One region of the Planococcus beijingensis genome, then DNA from elsewhere that is predicted to be linked to it. Evidence: predicted binding sites of a transcription regulator. Region 1 holds the regulator's gene; the other holds the start of a gene.
What was found. Region 1 encodes Rex, which represses fermentation and respiration genes when NADH is low (regulators of the CRP and FNR family bind a similar motif). Its sites were predicted from a motif close to TTGTGAAATATTTCACAA; they were not measured.

Region 1 (5,780 bases):
GGCTGTAGTTGCCGGTATACTTTTTGACTCGGTGTCTGGAAACTTCATAGACCAGCGTTACCACTTGGTCGAGGAAATAACGGTCATGCGAAACGATCAGCAAAGCACCCGGGTAGTTCTTCAAGTAGTTCTCCAGCCAGCTGAGCGTTTCGATGTCCAAGTGGTTGGTCGGTTCATCGAGAATCAGCAATTGCGGCTTGCTGAGCAGGTGCTTGGCAAGCATCAATCTGGTTTTCTGGCCACCGGATAATGACACCACTTTCTTGTCGTAATCTTCGGGATAGAACTTCATGCCATTCAGGATGGCTCGTGTATCCGCTTCATATTGATAGCCGCCTGCATCTTTGAAATCATGCTGGAGCAGATCGTATTCTTTCATGACTTTGTCGTTTTCTTCAGGATTATTGTATATATCAGGATCGGCCATTTGTGCTTCCAAGCGGCGAAGTTTCGATTCCTGTTCACGGAAATGATGGAAAATCGTCATCATTTCATCCCAGATGGTGGCATCCGACTCCAAATTGGTCTGTTGTTCCAAATAGCCGATCGTCAAATCTTTCGGCATGATGATGTCGCCGCTGTCATGGGACATTTCACCGGCGATGATTTTCAATAAAGTGGATTTTCCTGCACCGTTGCGGCCTACTAATGCAACACGGTCGCGATGCTGTACTTCCAATTTGACGCCTGAAAGGATCTCTTCTGCGCCAAATGATTTATGGACTTGATTCACTTGTAAAACTATCATGTAGGTCACCTCTATTCTCTCTAAGTGTAGCTGATGGGGCGTTGGTTCGCAATTGCACAAGCCTTTACATATCAAGGCTCCTAATGTAAGATGAAAGCGATTTGACAACACCTCAGGAGGATGCGAAAGCGTATGTTACATGAGACATCTAAAATTCCGCAAGCCACAACCAAACGGCTGCCTTTGTATTACCGTTTCCTTCAAAATTTTGCGAATGCCGGACAAAAACGGATCTCTTCGCAGGAATTGAGCGAAGCGATGAAAATTGATTCGGCCACAATCCGCCGCGACTTTTCCCATCTGGGAGCGCTCGGAAAAAAAGGCTATGGCTACGATGTCCAGGAACTGCTGCTCTTTTTTCGGAAGACTTTGGATCAGGACGAAGCTACCAATGTGGCGCTGATCGGTGTCGGAGGACTCGGAAGTGCGTTCTTAAAGTATAATTTCCATCGCAACCACAACACGAAAATCATTGTGGCCTTTGACTCGAACAGTCCGGTGGAAGGCGAAAAGATCAGTGATATCGATACCTACCATCCAGACAAGATTGAAGAAAAGATCAAAGAGTACGGCGTGGAACTGGTTATTTTGACAGTGCCGTCACGCTCGGCCCAGGAAGTGACAGACCGTTTGGCGAAGACCGAAATCAAAGGGATTTTGAATTTTACGCCTGTCCGCATTTCGGTTCCCGACCATATCCGTGTCCAGACCATCGATTTGTCCGTTGAACTGCAGACTTTGATATACCAGATCAAGCAGCAATGACTCAAAACCTTCACATTTCAAAGGCCTTTGGAAATAGCCAAAACAGCTTGAATGATGTAAAATAGAGCCATAATACAGGAGGTGCCACGTATGCCAGGTCCAATGAGTATCATCGTTATCGGGGTTGTTGCCTTGTTAGTTTTCGGTCCTAAAAAGTTGCCGGAACTTGGAAAAGCATTCGGTTCGTCTTTGCGCGAGTTTAAAAACGCTACAAAAGGACTTGTGGATGACGACGACGATAAAGTAGATTTGAAAAAGAAAGATGAGCAAAAGGAAATACGATAGGATGTTTGTCTGATGACAGAAAAAGATATGACGTTAGTTGAACATATAGGTGAATTGAGAAAACGGCTGACCATTGTAGTCGTTTTCTTTGTATTAGCGCTTATTGTCAGCTTTTTTCTTGCCCAACCGCTGATCCAGTATCTGCAGTATACCGAAGAAGCGAAAAACCTGACGTTGAATGCGTTTAAAATTACGGATCCGCTGAAAATTTTTATGCAGGTTACGATGATTTTAGCGCTGATCATCACGTCCCCATTGATCATGTATCAGTTCTGGGCGTTTATCAGTCCAGGTCTTCTCGATAAAGAACGCAGAGCGACATTAAGTTACATTCCGTTCTCTGTTCTATTATTTCTGGGAGGCATCGCTTTTGCGTATTTGATTCTATTTCCTTATGTCATCGGATTTATGCTGAATATCTCTGACAATATGGATATTCAAGAAACAATTGGCATCAATGAGTACTTCCAGTTTCTGTTCCAGATTACGTTGCCGTTCGGTTTGATTTTCCAACTGCCGGTCCTTATGCTGTTTCTGACAAGGCTTGGGATCATTACCCCGATGCTGATGACGAAATACCGCAAGTACTCCTATCTTGGTTTAGTGATCATTGCAGCGTTCATTACCCCGCCGGACATCGTCTCGCATATGATTGTGACTTTGCCGTTGATTGTGCTGTATGAATTCAGTGTCATCATCGCTAAGATTGGTTACCGTAAGTTCTTGAAAGCGGAGCAACAGCAGATTATCGAAGAACAGCAACAAACCATTGAAGAAAAATAAAGCCTTCCACCGATCAAAATCGGGGAAGGCTTTTTCTCATGGAAAAATATTTTTCGTCTCTTTACTGCTCATTGAAAGAAAGAAGAAAATCCGGTTGTTTGAAGTTTTTCCATCTGTTCCTGGAATTCCAAAATTTTGTCCATATTGAGTTGAATCAGCATGACATAGCCATTCAAGCACATATGGGCAATAATCGGCGTGATGATCCGTTTGGTCTTCTGATACAGGAACGCCAAGATCAGGCCGGTAGTGAAGTAAAGCAGCAAATGCGTAAAATCAAAGTGAATCAAAGCGAACACCAATGCACTGATCGCTGTTGCGAAAAAGAAATTGGTCGTTTGGTTCAGTGAACCGAACAGGACGCGGCGGAAAACCAGTTCTTCGAGAATTGGTCCGAACAAGACGATTGAAACGATAGCGAGTGGCACCGCTTCAGCGATATAGACTAAGGAAGCGGTATTCTCAGAACCGGGATCAATGCCGAGAACCTTCATTTCAATTAAAGCGGCGACTGATTGGCCGATCAGCAGAAGCAGAAAGCCGAGAAAGCCCCAGACAACCGACATGAGGACCGTGGATTTTGTGCCTTTCCATATATCGAAAAAGCGCTTGTCCCGGAAAATGATCAGGAGCGTTAAAATGAAACCGATGCCCATAGTCAGGAAAATCAGCCAGCCTGAAGTGGCGGCGCCGGCAGCTTCCCGGTCCATGCCTTGGTCCAGGAAATAATTCAAGGTAGGGGAGATGAACAGAATCGGTGATAATTGTGCAGCAATAAAGATCAACAATACATAAAGCGGCGTTTTTGTCCCTTGTGCTTTCGGGCGGTAGCTGCTGTTCTTTTTGGTTTTCGGGCGAGAGGAGCTGCCGTTTTTCAAGAAACTGTCTATAAAGGTTTTTCGTTTGGTGGGCATGATGTAATTCCTTTCACTGGGGGATGCTCCTTCTATTGTAGAGCTTTCAAAGAACAACCGCAAAGAAATCAAAATACTAATGGTTACCGCTTGCAAAAGACTGAAGATTTTATTAAACTTGGTAGTGGGTTAGCACTCAGAGGTTGAGAGTGCTAATCGAGAACATTTAGATAATTTGAGGAGGGTGTTTCAATTGTTAAGACCACTAGGAGATCGTGTAATTATTGAGCTCATCGAAGCGGAAGAAAAAACGTCAAGCGGAATCGTCTTGCCGGGTTCAGCACAGGAAAAACCGCAGGAGGGCCATGTGATCGCTGTAGGAAATGGACTTATCCGTGAAAACGGGCAGCGCACAGAATTGGACGTGCAAGCTGGCGACCGCGTCATCTTCTCGAAATACGCAGGATCTGAATTGAAATATGAAGGCAAAGAATATTTGATTTTACGTGAAAATGATATATTAGCAGTTTTAGGCTAAAATAAACCAGCGAAACAGGAGGAAGCTAAACATGGCAAAAGATATTAAGTTCAGTGAAGACGCACGCAGTCTAATGCTGCAAGGCGTAGATAAATTAGCAAATGCAGTAAAAGTGACACTTGGGCCAAAAGGGCGCAACGTGGTTCTTGATAAAAAATTCGGTTCGCCGTTGATCACCAATGATGGTGTAACGATTGCAAAAGAAATCGAACTTGAAAATGCTTTTGAAAACATGGGGGCGAGACTTGTTGCGGAAGTAGCTTCTAAAACAAACGACATCGCCGGTGACGGGACAACGACAGCGACGGTTCTTGCGCAGGCAATGATCCGTGAAGGCTTGAAGAACGTTACAGCTGGCGCGAACCCTGTAGGCATCCGCCGTGGAATCGAATTGGCAGTGGAAAACGCGCTTGTGGAATTGAAAGCCATTTCCAAGCCAATCGAAGGAAAAGAGTCGATTGCACAAGTTGCAGCGATTTCATCTGGTGATGAAGAAGTCGGCAAACTGATCGCAGAAGCAATGGAGCGCGTCGGCAACGACGGCGTCATCACTTTGGAAGAATCTCGCGGCTTCACAACTGAACTTGATGTGGTTGAAGGAATGCAATTCGACCGTGGATACCAGTCTCCATACATGGTGACGGATTCAGACAAAATGGAAGCGGTATTGGATAACCCATTCATCTTGGTTACTGACAAGAAAATCGGCAACATCCAGGAAATCCTTCCGATTCTTGAGCAAGTCGTTCAGCAAAGCAAGCCATTGTTGATCGTGGCTGAAGATGTTGAAGGCGAAGCATTGGCGACATTGGTTGTCAATAAATTGCGCGGCACATTCAATGCTGTAGCTGTTAAGGCACCAGGCTTCGGTGACCGCCGCAAAGCGATGCTGGAAGATATCGCTGCACTAACTGGCGCAGAAGTGATTACAGAAGATCTTGGACTTGAATTGAAGACAACGAACATCGCTCAGCTTGGGCGCGCATCAAAAGTGGTTGTTTCGAAAGAAAACACAACCATCGTGGAAGGCGCCGGCGACCAGGAACAAATCGTCGCTCGTGTTACACAGATCCGCAACCAGCTCGAAGAAACAACTTCTGAATTCGACAAAGAGAAATTGCAGGAGCGTCTAGCTAAATTGGCTGGCGGCGTTGCAGTCATCAAAGTCGGAGCGGCTACTGAAACAGAATTGAAAGAACGTAAACTTCGCATTGAAGATGCGTTGAACTCAACTCGTGCAGCTGTCGAAGAAGGCATTGTTGCCGGCGGTGGTACAGCGCTAGTCAACATTTACAACAAGGTTGCAGAACTTCTTGAAACAGAGGAAGGCGACGTAGCAACAGGCGTCAACATTGTGCTTCGTGCACTTGAAGAGCCGGTTCGCCAAATCGCGACAAACGCAGGCCTTGAAGGATCAATCGTCGTTCACCGCCTGAAATCCGAAGAAATCGGCATCGGCTTCAACGCAGCAAATGGACAGTGGGTTAACATGGTGGAAGAAGGAATCGTCGATCCAACCAAAGTTACCCGTTCAGCGCTTCAAAACGCAGCTTCTGTTGCAGCTATGTTCTTGACGACTGAAGCAGTCGTAGCAGACATTCCGGAACCAGCAGCACCTATGGGCGGAATGCCTGATATGGGCGGCATGGGCGGCATGATGTAAGTAATTCTTTAAGTCCTTGATTTTACCCGGGACGAAAAGATGCTTCAATAAACCGTGATTATTTATTGGTCATAGTAAATTTAAATCCATGAGCCTCCTCTCAATTCAATGAATTAAGAGGAGGCTTTTTTATTTGAACATATA
Region 2 (5,780 bases), on a different contig from region 1:
CATATTCGACTCAGCGATTCCCCCGGTTTAACGGGCAGTATGTCTCCCGCATTGATATGCAGGAGATGGACTGACCGGTAAAATCCGATTGGATCAACCAGCATTCAGTAAGGCAAAAACCTTAACTGAATACAGTTTCTCTTTACTCTGATTTTGCGAAAGTGCGTTTGAATTCATTGATCGCTGCACCGAATGCGTCATCAGCAGGTAAACCTTGAGTTGTACGAATAGTATCCAAAATTTCTGTGTGGTTCGAATCCAACCAGCTTGTCAATTCAGCTTCAAAGCGAGAAATGTCGTTGATAGCGATGTCGTCTAGGAATCCACGAGTCAACGCATAGAAAATAACAACTTGTTTTTCAACTTTGATCGGATTGTTCAAATCTTGCTTCAAGACTTCAACTGTACGTTTTCCGCGTTCGATCTTAGCAGCTGTTGCCGCATCAAGGTCAGAACCGAACTGAGAGAATGACTCAAGTTCACGGAAAGAAGCCAAGTCAAGACGCAATGTACCCGCAACTTTTTTCATTGCTTTGATCTGAGCTGAACCACCAACACGTGATACAGAAAGACCGGCGTTGATCGCTGGGCGTACACCTGAGAAGAATAGATCCGATTGAAGGAAAATCTGGCCATCCGTAATCGAGATAACGTTTGTTGGAATGTATGCAGAGATATCGCCAGCCTGCGTTTCAACGAACGGCAATGCTGTGATAGATCCTGCTCCTAGAGTTTCGTTCAACTTCGCAGCACGCTCAAGAAGGCGTGAATGCAAGTAGAAGACATCCCCTGGATAAGCTTCACGGCCTGGCGGACGACGAAGCAATAGTGAAAGTTCGCGGTAAGCAGATGCTTGTTTTGTTAAATCATCATAGACGATCAACACGTGCTTGCCTTCAAACATGAATTCCTCTGCCATTGTGATACCTGCATAAGGAGCAAGGAACAGCAATGGAGCAGGCTGTGAAGCAGAAGCTGTTACAACGATTGTGTAATCAAGTGCTCCGTTTTTACGGAAAGTTTCTACTACGTTACGTACAGTAGATTCTTTTTGTCCGATAGCTACATAGATACAGATCATATCTTGGTCAGCTTGGTTCAAGATCGTATCGATCGCTACAGAAGTTTTACCTGTCTGGCGGTCACCGATGATCAATTCACGCTGTCCACGACCGATCGGCACAAGTGCATCGATCGCTTTGATCCCTGTTTGAAGTGGTTCATGAACCGATTTACGGGCCATAACCCCTTGTGCAGGGCTTTCAATTGGACGTGATTTTGTCGTGTTGATCGGCCCAAGACCGTCAACAGGTTGTCCAAGTGGATTTACTACGCGTCCGATAAGTTCATGTCCTACCGGTACTTCCATAATACGGCCAGTCCGACGTACTTCATCGCCTTCTTTAATGTCTGTGTACGGGCCAAGGATAATGATACCAACGTTGTTGGCTTCCAAGTTTTGCGCCATACCAAGGACACCAGTTGAGAACTCTACAAGTTCTCCAGCCATGACGTTGTCGAGGCCATGAGCGCGCGCGATACCATCACCAATGGTGATTACTGTACCAACGTCGTCAACTTTCATCTCTGATTGATAATTTTCAATCTGTTGTTTGATCAGACCGCTGATCTCTTCAGCTTTGATGCTCATGTATGTCACCCTCTCATAATTTCATAATTAACCGATTAGTTGACGCTGCAGACGTGCCAATTTCGTGCTCACGCTGCTGTCATAAATACGGTTTCCGATTTGAAGACGCAATCCGCCGAGCAACGATGGATCGATGATGTTTTCAATTCGTAAAGATTGTTTACCGATTTTTTTAGCGAAAATGGAAGAGATGGATGCGCGTTCTTCTTCCGTCAAAGGACGTGTAGAATAAACTTTCGCATCTTCAATTCCTTGTGCGTCATTAGATAAAGCAACGAACTCATCAGCCAAAGAGCCGACTTCGTCCAGACGTTTGCGTTCTGCCATCAATTGAAGCGTATTCACCACAAACGGATTTGCTTCGTTAAATACTTCATTGATCAAGTTTCTTCTTTTCTCAGCAGAAAGTTTTGGTGAAACGATCAAATTGTAAAGTTCCGGAGTCATTTCGAAGACTTTTTTCACTTCACGCAAATCATGTTCAATATCCAAAGACGATCCGTGCTTCTGAGCGACTTCAAACAATGCTAAAGCGTAGCGTTCTGCAACTAGACTCACTGAACTTCGCCTGCCTTCGCAATCGTTTCGTTAATCAACTGACGGTTGTCTTCCTCAGAGATTTCTTTTCCAAGCACTTTCGTAGCAGCAAGCAATGACAATGCCACAACTTCTTCACGAACCGCTGAAATAGCTTTATCTCTTTCGTTGGCAATTTCCTGAACCGCTGCTTCTTTCATGCGGCCAGACTCAGCACGTGCAGTCGTAATGATTTCCTCACGCGAAACTTCGCCTTGCTTTTTAGCGTTCTCAACGATTTCCTGTGCTTGTGTACGCGCATCTTTAAGAAGGCTGCGCTGCTCTTCAAGCAACTTTTGTGATTCTAGACGGCTGTTTTCAGCAGTTTCGATTTCACTCTTGATCAAATCTTCACGCTGCTGCATTACGCCCATCAAAGGACCCCATGCGAATTTCTTCAAAAGCACCATCAGCAAGGTGAAGATAACAAGTGTAGCGAGAATGTCTCCGATATTCAAAAACTCCCCGGTTGCACCGAGTACAAGATGGTCAAAAAACACGATTGTTTCACTCCCTTCAAGAGCCTAAAATACAATTTCTTCTATAGTAAGATCTTTTACTCTGTAAGATGAATTTTCAAAAGCAAGGTGGTGCATACAAGTTTAAATGGCGAAAATCATGTAGTAGCATCCCCACCATTAAACTTTGTGACTATTAAATACTATTGGTTCATAACGATGAACGCGATAACTACAGCGATGATCGGCAATGCCTCAACCAATGCAACCCCGATGAACATAGTTGTTTGTAGAACTCCGCGAGCTTCTGGCTGGCGAGCGATACCTTCAACTGTTTTTGAAACGATAAGACCGTTACCAATACCTGCGCCTAGTGCTGCTAAACCTACTGCGATTGCTGCTGCTAATAAACCTAATGAACCTGTCATTTTGATGTGTCCTCCTCAGGATAGTTGTTTTTTTTTTGCTCTACGAGCAGTTTATACTCAATGGTCGTCGGCAACTTTGTGCGACATGTAGACCATCGTTAACATAACGAAAATAAACGCCTGGATTGCCCCGATAAAGATCGAGAATCCTTGCCATGCCATCATAGGCACGATTGCTGATGCGAATCCAAATGCACCTGCTGATGCGAGGCCTGCCAACAAAGTCAACAGGATTTCCCCCGCATAGATGTTACCGTAAAGACGCAGACCGAGTGTCAGCGTATTTGCGAATTCCTCAATGATGTTCAATGGGAATAAGAATTTCATTGGCTTGATATAGCCTCCGGCGTATCCTTTGAGCCCTTTCAGCTTGATGCCATAATAATGGCTCAAGATTAGCACCATTGCGGCCAATGTCATCGTTACCGTCGGGTCAGCTGTTGGCGATTTCCACCAAAGATCTCCGTTGACAACTATTGCAAATGGAAGGCCTAACATGTTCGAAACAAAAATGAACATAATCAGGGTGATTCCAAGAACATGGAATCGGCCACCATCTTTCCAATCCATATTGCTGTTGATTATTCCTTTAACGAAATCCATGATCCATTCCATGAAGTTCTGCATGCCCGTTGGTTTGAGCTGCAGTTTCCGTGTAGAAATATAAGCAATAAGGAAAACGATAAGAGCGGCTATAGTTAGCATCATAACGTTCGATAGGTTAAACCAGATCCCGAACACCTCGAGCATAGGAGCGCCATGTTCCACGATTGTTCCACCTCTCTTTCCACATTGTTAATGGTGTTTCACATGATAAACAATCCGCTCTGCCAATAACAGAGCGTAAGGGACCATCAACCCAATTACCGTACTGACCAAGTGAATGTGCTCTGCGAACAAAATGGCGATCGCCACAGCTGCAACACCTGATGCAAACCGTAATGCCGTTCCAAGCGAACGAACTTTCGAGCCTTCAGCCACCGCACGGTCGAATTTCTCCATCCGCCGAACCAGGATCCACATGTTGTAAATGCCGAACAAAGTTCCGATTATGAGACCCGCGAACACTTCTTGATAAGGGGTAAACCCCCAACCAATAACGCAGAACGCCAAGATGAAAAAAATCATCTTTTTTAGTCGTGTATATATCTCCCTAAGTCCTTCCATTTTTTACTTGTCTCCTGATTCGAATTTGCGGACAGTCTGAAGCATTGCCCAAACACCGGCAGTGATGCCTATGAATAGGCAGATGATCATGAAAAACGGGGCGGTTCCGAGCCTGTCATCGAGCCACATACCTGTGAACACGCCGATAAGCACGGACCCGACAAGTTGTGAGAGGATGGCACTATAAATTGCCATCGCTTGTAAGGGACTTTTTGTTGGGCGCATGATAACCCCCTCGAACTTCGTTGATTTGACATTAAACCCTTAAAAAGAGCCGTCGCATCAGGCTTTCAAGACCACATAATCTATGTAAGAAAACCTTCTCATGCATACCCTTTGTAAGCATACAATAGGGGTAAAATCATGTCAATTAGTAGAAGTGAAAAACTTCACAAGCGATTTCCTTTCGACATATTGTCGACAAATTTTACCGAAAAATTTGAAATTGACGGTCTATCCCATTTACAGCTTTGAAAAATACGTATGCAGCGCTTCGACGATCCGGGCAGATGCTTGGCCGTCTCCGTATGGATTGGATGCTTGGGACATCGCCTTGTAGGCAGATTCGTCCGTCAGCAATTCTTTAGCCAATCCATAAATCGTCTCTTCGTCAGTGCCTGCGAGCTTCAATGTTCCCGCGGTGATGCCTTCAGGGCGTTCAGTGGTATCACGCAAAACCAAAACCGGCTTGCCAAGTGAAGGCGCCTCTTCCTGAATTCCGCCTGAATCGGTCAGAATAAAGAATGAACGGGCCGCAAAGTTATGAAAATCCAATACTTCCAGCGGTTCGATCAAATGGATGCGCGGGTCACGGCCCAGTACTTCATCCGCCACTTCACGTACAGCCGGATTCATGTGAACCGGGTAAACCACTTGGATATCATCGTGCTCTTCAATCAACCGTTTAATTGCGCGGAACATATTTCGCATCGGCTGCCCTAAGTTTTCACGGCGGTGCGCCGTCAGCAAGATCATACGGTCTGTGCCGATTTTCTCCAGGATCGGATGTGTGTAAGTTTCGCGAACAGTCGTTTGAAGCGCATCGATTGCCGTATTGCCTGTAATGTAGATGGTTTCTGCCTTCTTGTTTTCATCCAGCAGGTTCTGAGCGGATTTTTCAGTTGGCGAAAAATGAATATCCGCCATGACACCCGTCAACTGACGGTTCATTTCTTCAGGATATGGCGAATATTTATTGTGTGTACGCAAACCGGCTTCCACATGCCCTATGGCGACCTGGTTATAAAAAGCAGCAAGGCTGGCAGCAAAAGTCGTTGTCGTATCGCCATGCACCAGCACGATATCCGGCTTCGCTTCTTTCATAACCGAATCAAGCCCCTGCATGGCACGCATCGTAACATCGGTCAATGTCTGGCGGTCTTTCATGATATTCAAATCGAAGTCAGGCGTGATCTGGAAAGTCTCCAGCACCTGATCCAACATTTCCCGATGCTGCGCTGTCACTGTCACAAGCGGTTCAATGGTGTCGGGATGTTTTTG

Region 2: the regulator Rex is predicted to act here: its motif matches at 4,658-4,675, upstream of IRE19_RS01480 (AtpZ/AtpI family protein).

What each region holds. Positions count from the first base shown of each region.
Region 1 is NZ_JADHDZ010000007.1:170,592-176,371, reverse strand. Features, by position in the region: gene IRE19_RS16020 (ABC-F family ATP-binding cassette domain-containing protein) at 1-748, opposite strand, end outside; gene IRE19_RS16015 (redox-sensing transcriptional repressor Rex) at 881-1,513, shown strand; gene IRE19_RS16010 (twin-arginine translocase TatA/TatE family subunit) at 1,604-1,798, shown strand; gene tatC (twin-arginine translocase subunit TatC) at 1,811-2,581, shown strand; gene IRE19_RS16000 (CPBP family intramembrane glutamic endopeptidase) at 2,650-3,495, opposite strand; gene groES (co-chaperone GroES) at 3,689-3,973, shown strand; gene groL (chaperonin GroEL) at 4,005-5,636, shown strand.
Region 2 is NZ_JADHDZ010000001.1:294,115-299,894, reverse strand. Features, by position in the region: gene atpA (F0F1 ATP synthase subunit alpha) at 143-1,651, opposite strand; gene IRE19_RS01505 (F0F1 ATP synthase subunit delta) at 1,679-2,209, opposite strand; gene atpF (F0F1 ATP synthase subunit B) at 2,206-2,727, opposite strand; gene atpE (F0F1 ATP synthase subunit C) at 2,889-3,113, opposite strand; gene atpB (F0F1 ATP synthase subunit A) at 3,171-3,881, opposite strand; gene IRE19_RS01485 (ATP synthase subunit I) at 3,909-4,280, opposite strand; gene IRE19_RS01480 (AtpZ/AtpI family protein) at 4,284-4,505, opposite strand; gene wecB (non-hydrolyzing UDP-N-acetylglucosamine 2-epimerase) at 4,743-5,780, opposite strand, start outside.